Regions from separate parts of the Paracidovorax sp. genome, predicted to be linked through region 1. Evidence: predicted binding sites of a transcription regulator. Region 1 holds the regulator's gene; each other region holds the start of a gene.
The links. The regulator HrcA, encoded in region 1, represses chaperone genes, less so after heat shock. The targets are predictions, from matches to a motif close to TTAGCACTCNNNNNNNNNGAGTGCTAA.

Region 1 (3,272 bases):
TGCCGCGTCAGGCTCTGCCAGGCGTGCTGGCCATGGATGTCGAGCAGATGCCCGCCCGCGGCCCGCATCTGCGTCGCGGTGACCGGCACCCCATTGATCCAGGCCCGGCTGCGGCCCTGCAGGTCGATGGTGCGGCGCAGCAGCAGGCTGCTGCCGTCCCCCGGAATGCCGGCCTCGTCAAGCCATGGCTCTAGCGCGGCCGGGGCATCGAATTCGGCGGCCATATCGGTGCGCTCCGCGCCTTCGCGGATCACGCCGGTGTCCGCGCGACCGCCCAGCAGCAGCTGCAGCGCGTCGATCAGGATGGATTTGCCGGCGCCGGTTTCGCCGGTCAGTACGGTGAAGCCCGTCTGCAGGTCCAGTTCAAGACTTTCGACGATGACGAAATCGCGCAGCGCGATCCGCTTGAGTGCCATGCTCAGGAGCCCCCTTCATTCCAGCGCAGCTTCTTGCGCAGGGTCGCAAAGTAATTCCATCCGCGGGGGTGCAGGAAGCGCACGCGGTGCTGCGACCTGCGCACCAGGATGCGGTCGCCATGCAGCAGCGAGGCGAGCGACTGCATGTCGAAATTGGCGCTGATGTCGCGGCCGCCCACGACTTCCACCGCCACCTCCGTCGTGTCGGACAGCACGATCGGCCGGTTCGACAGCGTGTGCGGCGCGATGGGGACCAGCACCCAGCCCGGAATGGAGGGGTGCAGCATCGGCCCGCCAGCCGACAGCGAATACGCCGTGGAGCCGGTGGGCGAGGCGATGATGAGCCCGTCCGCGCGTTGGTTGGCAACGAAGTGCCCGTCCACTTCCACGCGCAGCTCCACCATGCCCGATGTCGCCCCGCGGTTGACCACCACGTCGTTCAGAGCCAGGGCCTCGAATACGCATTCGCCGCCGCGCATCACGCGCGCATGCATCAGCGGGCGCGTGTCTTCTTCGTACTCACCCTCCAGCATCGGGGTGAGCGTCGCCTCGAAGCCCTCGAGCGGAATGTCGGTGATGAAGCCCAGCCGGCCCTGGTTGATACCGATCAGCGGCGTGCCGTAGCTCGCCAGCCGACGGCCCACGCCCAGCATGGTGCCGTCGCCGCCCACCACCAGGCCCAGGTCGCACTGGCGTCCGATCGCATCCACATCCAGCACCGTATAGCCCTCTAGCCCCGTGTTCGCGGCGGTCTCCGCCTCCAGCAGCACTTCGCAATCCCGGTCCCACAGGAACCTGGCGATGCGCTCCAACACCTGGAGGGAGTCGTTGGAGGCCGCCGCTGCACTGGGGCTCTGGTACTTGCCAATGAGCGCCACGCGCCGGAAAGAAGACTTCATGCAGAAATTACATCATTAAAATGAGTCAATGCTCGATGATCGTGCCAAGTTGTTGCTGAAAGCGCTGGTGGAGCGCTATATCGCCGACGGCCAACCCGTGGGCTCGCGGACCTTGTCGCGGGCTTCGGGGCTGGAACTGTCTCCGGCGACGATCCGCAACGTCATGGCCGATCTGGAAGAGCTGGGGCTGATCGCCAGTCCGCACACCTCCGCCGGCCGCATTCCCACCGCCAAGGGCTACCGTCTGTTCGTGGACACCATGCTCACCGTACAGCGCGGGCAGCTGATGGCCCCCGAGCTGGTGCCCGAGCAGCCGCAGAAGGTCATCGCCAACGCCGCCAACCTGCTCTCCAGCCTGTCGCAGTTCGTCGGCGTGGTCATGGCGCCCCGGCGGGCGTCGGTGTTCCGGCACATCGAATTCCTGCGGCTTTCCGAGCGGCGCTTCCTGGTCATCATCGTCTCGCCCGACGGCGACGTGCAGAACCGCGTCATCTTCACCGACGCCGACTATTCGCAGTCGCAGTTGGTGGAGGCCGCCAACTTCCTCAACGCCCACTACACCGGGCTCACGATGGAGCAGGTGCGTGAGAGGCTCAAGTCCGAGGTCGATCAGCTGCGCGGCGAGATCGCCGAGCTGATGCAGGCGGCGGTCAATGCCGGGACCGAGGCGCTTACCGAATCGCAGGACGAGGTGGTCTTCTCCGGCGAGCGCAACCTGCTGGCCGTGAGCGATTTCTCCAGCGACATGGGCCACCTGCGCCGGGCCTTCGATCTTTTCGAGCAGAAGACGCAGATCCTGCGGCTGCTGGACATCTCCAGCAAGGCCGAGGGCGTGCGCATCTTCATCGGCGGCGAAAGCCACGTCGTTCCGTTCGAGGAGTTGTCCGTCGTCAGCGCTCCCTACGAGGTCGACGGCCAGATCGTCGGCACGCTGGGCGTGATTGGCCCGACCCGCATGGCCTACGACAAGATGATCCAGATCGTGGACATCACGTCGCGTCTGGTGACGAACGCACTCAGCCACCGCAAATAAGCGCGGAGTAAACACATACAATCCGTGCGTGTCTGGCCGACTGCGGCGCTGGCGCATGGGGCGTTAGCTCAGTTGGTTAGAGCAGGGGACTCATAATCCCTTGGTCGTCGGTTCAAGTCCGCCACGCCCTACCATTTTCTTGGTCTCCATCGAGTTTGCGCTGGAGCCATGTCCAGCGCAGGTTTCAGTCCCCCCTGGCATCCCATCTGCCGCACTGTTAGATGTTACGGGTGGGCTCGTCTCCGTTTGATGAAGTGTTGTCGGCTGCGCCTGCGGCCGTCCGACGCCGCAACTGCCGGGCTTCGCTTACCTGTTCATTTCCATGTTCGCCCAGCGGTGGCACGACGTGGTCCTTGGTGGACTAGAGGGGGTGCGCTCCGGGCACCCAAGCTTGCATGCTGGCGCCGGGACAAGGTGACGCTCATGGACCGAGTGCGCATGCTCGATCCGAAGCCCGATGCGGCCGTAGTCAATGAAACCCTTCGCCCTGCTATGGATCTGCTGCCCCCCTTGCATGACGCCAGCATCGCCAGCACCTGGGCCGTGGATGGGGACGGCACACCCGATGGCGTGCCGGGGATCGGGGGGGGCGTTCTGGCAGCGGGGTTTTCGGGCGACGGCTTCGGCATCCGTTGGGGTGCGGGCCACCGCATTTCTGATCTGATCCCGGTCGGCGCGCCACTTTTTGATCCTCGCCCCTAGCAGCCGCAGCGCTTGCAGGAACCAACCTACGGACAGGTGCCGGAACTCTGGGCACGCTGTGTCGCGGCGATGCGGGTACCCGGGTCCATGAGCCAGCGATGTGCCGAGCACTTCTCATCCCTCCAAGCCGGGAAAAAGCATGGGGGCTGCAAAGTTTTTCGGAGGGCCCCAAAGTTGCGCTACAATCACGCATCGGCTTTAAAGCAGCTGCCTAAAAGGCAA
Region 2 (3,272 bases), on a different contig from region 1:
CGCGCCCGCCATCCAGGACCTGGTGGGCAACCAGGTGCCCTGCCTGATCGACGCGGCCTCGCTGCTGCTGCCCTTCATCCAGGGCGGCAAGCTGCGGCCGATTCTGGTGACCGGCGTCACGCGGCTGCCCGCGCTGCCGCAGGTACCCACGGCGCAGGAACTGGGCCTCAAGAACTTCGACGTGACCGTCTTCGTGGGCCTCTGGGGCCCGCCCCGGCTGCCCGCCGACATCGCACGCCGCACCAACGCCGCCCTGGCCACGGCACTGGCCGATCCGGCCGTAGCCGGCCCTATCGCCAAGAACGGCGATCTGGTGGGCGGCGGCGGGCCCGAGCGCCTGGCCGCGCTGACGCGGGACAGCTATCAGCTCTGGGGTGATATCGCGCGGCGCAACGGCATCAAGGCAGGCTGACGCGAGGCCGCACGCCCCATGAAGGAGACACCCGGCCGCGGAGGGCCGGGCCGCATGCTTTCACACGCGGACTGCGGGAACCTGCCGCCCTCTGCTCGCCCCCACCCAGTGCGAAAGCAGGCCCCGGGTCACCACGCGCAGGCGGGTGGCGACGGGAAGGCCCTCGTCGTATCCGGCGGCCCGGGCCGGCGAAGTCGCTCTTGGAGGCGCCGCTTGCGGATGCCGCCGGCATCGCCGCGAGAGAAGACCGCCCCCAGCGAGAGGCCCTGGTCGGAGGCGACCATCTGCCGATCGACGTATTCACCACCGCCGCGGCGCATACCGCCAGAGGCCACGAGCAGCCGCCCGCAGCCCTTGGCCTGCATGCGGTTGGCCCTGCACACGACGACGCAGCTGGATGGATGGATCGAGGAAGGGATCAGGATGCGCAGCAGGTTCGACGCGGGCGGCAGCTGGTAGGTGTGTATCGCGCAGGAGGGCTGATCAGCCCCGATCCCGGCTTGCGAACGGCGACGAGCGCTTACACACCAGTCACCCATTCGTCGCACCCCATCTTGAAAATAGGACGAATGCCCGTATCATTAGCACTCGATGCCGGCGAGTGCTAACAACACACTCCGGCTGCCATCCCGGGCACCGGCCCCGAGCCGGTGTCCTCTTGTTGAGACCGCAGTCCTTTTTTGAACCAGGAGAGATGCAAATGAATCTTCGCCCCCTGCACGATCGCGTGATCGTCAAGCGCATTGAAAGCGAAACCACGACCGCCTCCGGCATCGTGATCCCCGACAACGCTGCCGAAAAGCCCGATCAAGGCGAAGTCCTGGCCGTGGGCCCCGGCAAGAAGAACGACAAGGGCGAAGTCGTCGCCCTGAACGTGAAGGTCGGTGACCGCGTTCTGTTCGGCAAGTACTCGGGCCAGACCGTCAAGGTCCACGGCGACGAGCTGCTGGTGATGAAGGAAGACGACCTGTTCGCAGTCGTCGAGAAGTAATCCTTCTCCCGCACCGCAAACACTCATATTTCCATAGCTGCTCGCGGTTGATACACAAGCGCCAGCAGCCGTTTTGAACCCAATTTTGAGGAGCCAAACATGGCAGCAAAAGACGTAGTTTTCGGCGGCGAAGCCCGCGCCCGCATGGTTGAAGGCGTGAACGTTCTGGCCAACGCGGTCAAGGTCACCCTGGGCCCCAAGGGCCGTAACGTGGTGCTCGAGCGCTCCTTCGGCGCCCCCACCGTGACCAAGGACGGCGTGTCCGTGGCCAAGGAAATCGAACTCAAGGACAAGCTGCAGAACATGGGCGCCCAGCTCGTGAAGGAAGTGGCCTCCAAGACCAACGACATCGCCGGTGACGGCACGACCACCGCCACCGTGCTGGCCCAAGCCATCGTGCGCGAAGGCTCCAAGTACGTGGCCGCCGGCCTGAACCCGATGGACCTGAAGCGCGGCATCGACAAGGCTGTCGTCGCCCTGGTGGAAGAGCTGAAGAAGGCTTCCAAGGCCACGACCACCTCCAAGGAAATCGCCCAAGTGGGTTCGATCTCCGCCAACTCCGACGAATCCGTGGGCAAGATCATTGCCGACGCGATGGACAAGGTCGGCAAGGAAGGCGTGATCACCGTTGAAGACGGCAAGAGCCTGGACAACGAGCTGGACGTCGTGGAAGGCATGCAGTTCGACCGCGGCTACCTGTCGCCCTACTTCATCAACAACCCCGAAAAGCAAGCCGCAATTCTGGACAACCCCTTCGTGCTGCTGTTCGACAAGAAGATCAGCAACATCCGTGACCTGCTGCCCACGCTGGAGCAAGTCGCCAAGGCTGGCCGTCCGCTGCTGATCATCGCAGAAGAAGTCGAAGGCGAAGCCCTGGCAACGCTGGTGGTCAACACCATCCGCGGCATCCTGAAGGTCGTGGCCGTCAAGGCGCCTGGCTTCGGCGACCGCCGCAAGGCCATGCTGGAAGACATCGCCATCCTGACGGGCGGCAAGGTCATCGCGGAAGAAGTGGGCCTCACGCTCGAGAAGGTCACGCTGGCCGACCTGGGCCAAGCCAAGACCATCGAAGTGGGCAAGGAAAACACGATCATCATCGACGGCGCCGGCGCCGCTGGTGACATCGAAGCCCGCGTCAAGCAGATCCGCATCCAGATCGAAGAAGCCACCAGCGACTACGACCGCGAAAAGCTGCAAGAGCGCGTGGCCAAGCTGGCCGGCGGCGTGGCCGTCATCAAGGTCGGTGCTGCCACCGAAGTCGAGATGAAGGAAAAGAAGGCCCGCGTGGAAGACGCCCTGCACGCTACCCGCGCTGCCGTGGAAGAAGGCATCGTGGCCGGTGGCGGCGTGGCGCTGCTGCGTGCCAAGCAAGCCGTGGGCGACAAGGTCAAGGGTGACAACGTCGATCAGGAAGCCGGCATCAAGCTGGTGCTCAAGGCCGTCGAAGCGCCCCTGCGCGAGATCGTCTACAACGCCGGCGGCGAGCCCTCGGTGGTCGTGAACAAGGTGCTGGAAGGTTCCGGCAACTTCGGCTTCAACGCCGCCAACGACACCTACGGCGACATGCTCGAGCTGGGCATCCTGGACCCCACGAAGGTCACCCGCACCGCTCTGCAGAACGCCGCTTCCGTGGCCTCGCTGCTGCTGACGACCGAAGCCATGGTCGCCGAAGCACCGAAGGACGACGCTCCTGCCGGTGGCATGCCCGACATGGGCGGCATGGGTGGCATGGGCGGCATGGGCATGTAATGCCCGGCTGAGCCTCGCTCACCACGACGAAAGGGCCGCGAAAGCGGCCCTTTTTTCTTGGGTATGCCCGTTCGTGTCGTTCGTGTCGTTCAGCCGGCGGCCAGCATCCCCGCCGTGATT
Region 3 (3,272 bases), on a different contig from region 1:
GGACATCGGACTACAACGCCGTGTCAATTATTACTTTAGATTACATTTCCACCACCTCTTGGATCAGTTATGAGCGTCTTATCCAAGTAATTCCCCCCTACTGGCCGCTCCCCATTCCGAATTTGAAGGCACGAGACGATGAACTTGAATAACTGGGCAATACGCACCAAGCTGCTGGCGGGCTTTGCACTGGTGCTGGTCGTGGCCTGCATCGTCAGCCTGCTCGGCATCGCCAATCTCTCCAGCATGAACGCACGTTCGGCAGAGATTTCCAAGAAGGCCTTGCCCAGTGTGGCGGCCGCCGGGGCCATCAGCCGCAACCTGTCCGCGCTGCGTATCGGCCGCCTGGGCCTGATTCTCACGGGACCCAATTCGCCGATGCCGCAGGCCATCAAGGTCGTGGAGAACGCCAGCGTCGCGCTCACTGCATCGGTCGATGCCGCGGCGCCGCTTTTCGAGACCCCGGAAGAACGCGCGCTCTATCAGGAAGTGCGCACCCAGGTGATCAACTACGGTTCCACCCTGCCCGAGCAGCTGAACTACGCCCGCGAGAACAATATCGACGCCGTGCGGGCGATCTTCGTGGGCCCCGCAGCCGTGGCGTACCGCGCGGCCAATAAGGCGCTGGACGACCTGATCACCATCAACAACAAAGGCAGCCAGACCGCGGCCGATCTCGCCGCCGCCACCTATCAGCGGGGCCGTATCGAGCTGATTGCCGGCCTCGCGATCATGGTGGCCCTGAGCGCGGTCGTCGCCGTGATGCTGGCCGGCAACCTCGCGCGCCGCGCCCGCGAGTGCGCCGAAGCCGCCGCACGCATGTCGCAGGGTGACCTGAGCCAGGCCACGGCCGTCTCCGGCAAGGATGAGCTCGCCCAGATGCTGCTGGCGCTCGAAGATATGCGGGAGAACCTCCGCACGACGGTGGGCAACGTGCGTCACAACGCCGAAGCCGTGGCCACCGCCAGCGCCGAAATCTCCCAGGGCAATCATGATCTGAGCGGACGCACGGAAAGCCAGGCCAGCACCCTTGAACAAACCTCCGCCTCCATGGAACAGCTGGGCTCGACCGTCCAGCAGAACGCCGACAACGCCCGCCAGGCCAACCAGCTGGCTCAGAACGCCGCCATGGTCGCGGTGCGGGGCGGCCAAGTGGTGGATCAGGTCGTCACCACCATGAAGGGCATCAACGAAAGCTCACGCAAGATCAGCGACATCATCTCGGTGATCGACGGCATCGCCTTCCAGACCAACATCCTGGCGCTGAACGCGGCGGTGGAAGCCGCCCGTGCAGGCGAGCAGGGCCGCGGGTTCGCCGTGGTGGCCAGCGAAGTGCGCAGCCTGGCGGGCCGCTCCGCCGACGCAGCCAAGGAGATCAAAAACCTGATCAGCACCAGCGTGGAGCGGGTGGACCAGGGCACGGCTCTGGTGGACCAGGCCGGCAGCACCATGGCGGAAGTGGTGGGCGCCATCCAGCGCGTCACGGACATCATGGGCGAGATCAGTGCCGCCAGCGTGGAACAGGCCACCGGCGTGGGCCAGGTCGGCCAGTCCATCACGCAGATGGATCAGGCCACGCAGCAGAACGCAGCGCTGGTCGAAGAGATGGCGGCGGCCGCCGGCAGCCTGAAGAAGCAGGCGGACGATCTGGTCCGTGGTGTGTCCACCTTCAGCCTGGGCTCGGACCACGCACTGCAGCACACGCCGCAAGGAGGCTCTACCCATCCAGCACTGGCGCTGGAGCGTGGTTAGAAGCGGGTCAAAGGCGCAGGGGGCTGCCCCCTGCCCGCAGCGGGAGCGCTCCATCCTCCGACGTCACTGCAGCCCCTCCCGGCAACGCGTTTGCGCCGCCAAAGACTTTCAACACGCTCTCAGACAGCCCTGTCCTACGCAGGGTGAGGAACTTTCGCTTTAGCACTCCCTCCAACAGACTGCTAAAGTGAAACCCATGGAAGAAAGGATTTCTGGAATGACGCTTCAGTCTGGAACCGCTGCGAACGCCCTGGCACCTGCCAGTCCGTGGGCCCTCATCCCCCCGCTGGGCAACCTCGACGCTTACATCTCGGCGGTGAACCGCCTGCCGATGCTGACGGCTGACGAGGAACGTACCTACGCTCGCCAACTCAAGGACAACAACGATGTGGAGGCCGCCGGCCGCCTGGTGATGTCGCACCTGCGCCTGGTCGTCTCCATCGCCCGCCAATATCTGGGCTACGGCTTGCCACATGGCGACCTGATCCAGGAAGGCAACGTGGGCTTGATGAAGGCTGTCAAGCGCTTTGACCCTGACCAGGGCGTGCGCCTGGTCAGCTATGCCATGCACTGGATCAAGGCCGAGATCCACGAATACGTGCTGAAAAACTGGCGCATGGTGAAGGTGGCGACCACCAAGAGCCAACGCAAGCTGTTCTTCAATCTGCGGTCGATGAAGCAAGGCTTCAAGGCCGATGCGGCCGCGCAGGACGCAGCGACCCACCGCGAGACCCTGTCCGACCAGGAGATCGACGCCGTCGCTGCACAGCTCAACGTCAAGCGCGAGGAAGTCATCGAGATGGAGACCCGGCTGTCGGGCGGCGACGTGCTGCTGGACCCGGCTCCCTCCGATGACGGCGAGCAGGCCTTCGGCCCCATCGCCTACCTGGCCGACGGCTCACACGAGCCCACCGCCATGATCGAGAGCCGCCAGCGCGACGTGATGGCGACCGACGGCATCGCATCCGCGCTGGAGAGCCTGGACGACCGCAGCCGCCGCATCGTGGAAGAGCGCTGGCTGAAGGTGAACGACGATGGCTCGGGCGGCATGACGCTGCACGAACTGGCAGCCGTGTATGGCGTGAGCGCCGAGCGCATTCGCCAGATCGAAGTGGCCGCCATGAAGAAAATGAAGAAGGCCCTGGCCGAATACGCCTGACCCGCAAGCCCCCGCTCCGTCACGGGGCCGGCCCATAATCGAGCGCGCAGACCCTACCGGCCTGCGCGCTTTTTTCATGGCCCCTGGCCTGCATTCCACTGGGATGCGGCCCGCCGCGCCCCGCAGGAGATACCACCCCATGAAGCTTTCCCGCCGTACCTGGCTGGCTGCCAGCCTGGCCAGCACCGCCCTGCCACTGGCCCTCTTCGCCACCACCGCCCTGGCGCAGCAAGCCGGCGGCGCTACCAAGGCTGGCGCCACGCCGGCCCCCAGCGCCGTTGCCGCCACTCCGGGCTGGCCCACCCGGCCACTGCGCATCATCGTGGGCTTTCCGCCCGGCTCTTCACCCGATCTCACGGCG

Region 2: the regulator HrcA is predicted to act here: its motif matches at 994-1,020, upstream of AC3A84_RS10810 (co-chaperone GroES).
Region 3: the regulator HrcA is predicted to act here: its motif matches at 1,912-1,938, upstream of rpoH (RNA polymerase sigma factor RpoH).

What each region holds. Positions count from the first base shown of each region.
Region 1 is NZ_JBXYZY010000037.1:174,776-178,047, reverse strand. It holds gene recN (DNA repair protein RecN) at 1-416, opposite strand, end outside; gene AC3A84_RS15435 (NAD kinase) at 419-1,315, opposite strand; gene hrcA (heat-inducible transcriptional repressor HrcA) at 1,344-2,348, shown strand; tRNA gene AC3A84_RS15425 (tRNA-Ile) at 2,406-2,482, shown strand; gene AC3A84_RS15420 (hypothetical protein) at 2,787-3,050, shown strand.
Region 2 is NZ_JBXYZY010000027.1:319,719-322,990, forward strand. It holds gene AC3A84_RS10800 (Bug family tripartite tricarboxylate transporter substrate binding protein) at 1-412, shown strand, start outside; gene AC3A84_RS10805 (hypothetical protein) at 541-951, opposite strand; gene AC3A84_RS10810 (co-chaperone GroES) at 1,113-1,403, shown strand; gene groL (chaperonin GroEL) at 1,503-3,152, shown strand; gene AC3A84_RS10820 (hypothetical protein) at 3,171-3,272, opposite strand, start outside.
Region 3 is NZ_JBXYZY010000044.1:123,164-126,435, forward strand. It holds gene AC3A84_RS17970 (methyl-accepting chemotaxis protein) at 139-1,752, shown strand; gene rpoH (RNA polymerase sigma factor RpoH) at 1,970-2,911, shown strand; gene AC3A84_RS17980 (Bug family tripartite tricarboxylate transporter substrate binding protein) at 3,051-3,272, shown strand, end outside.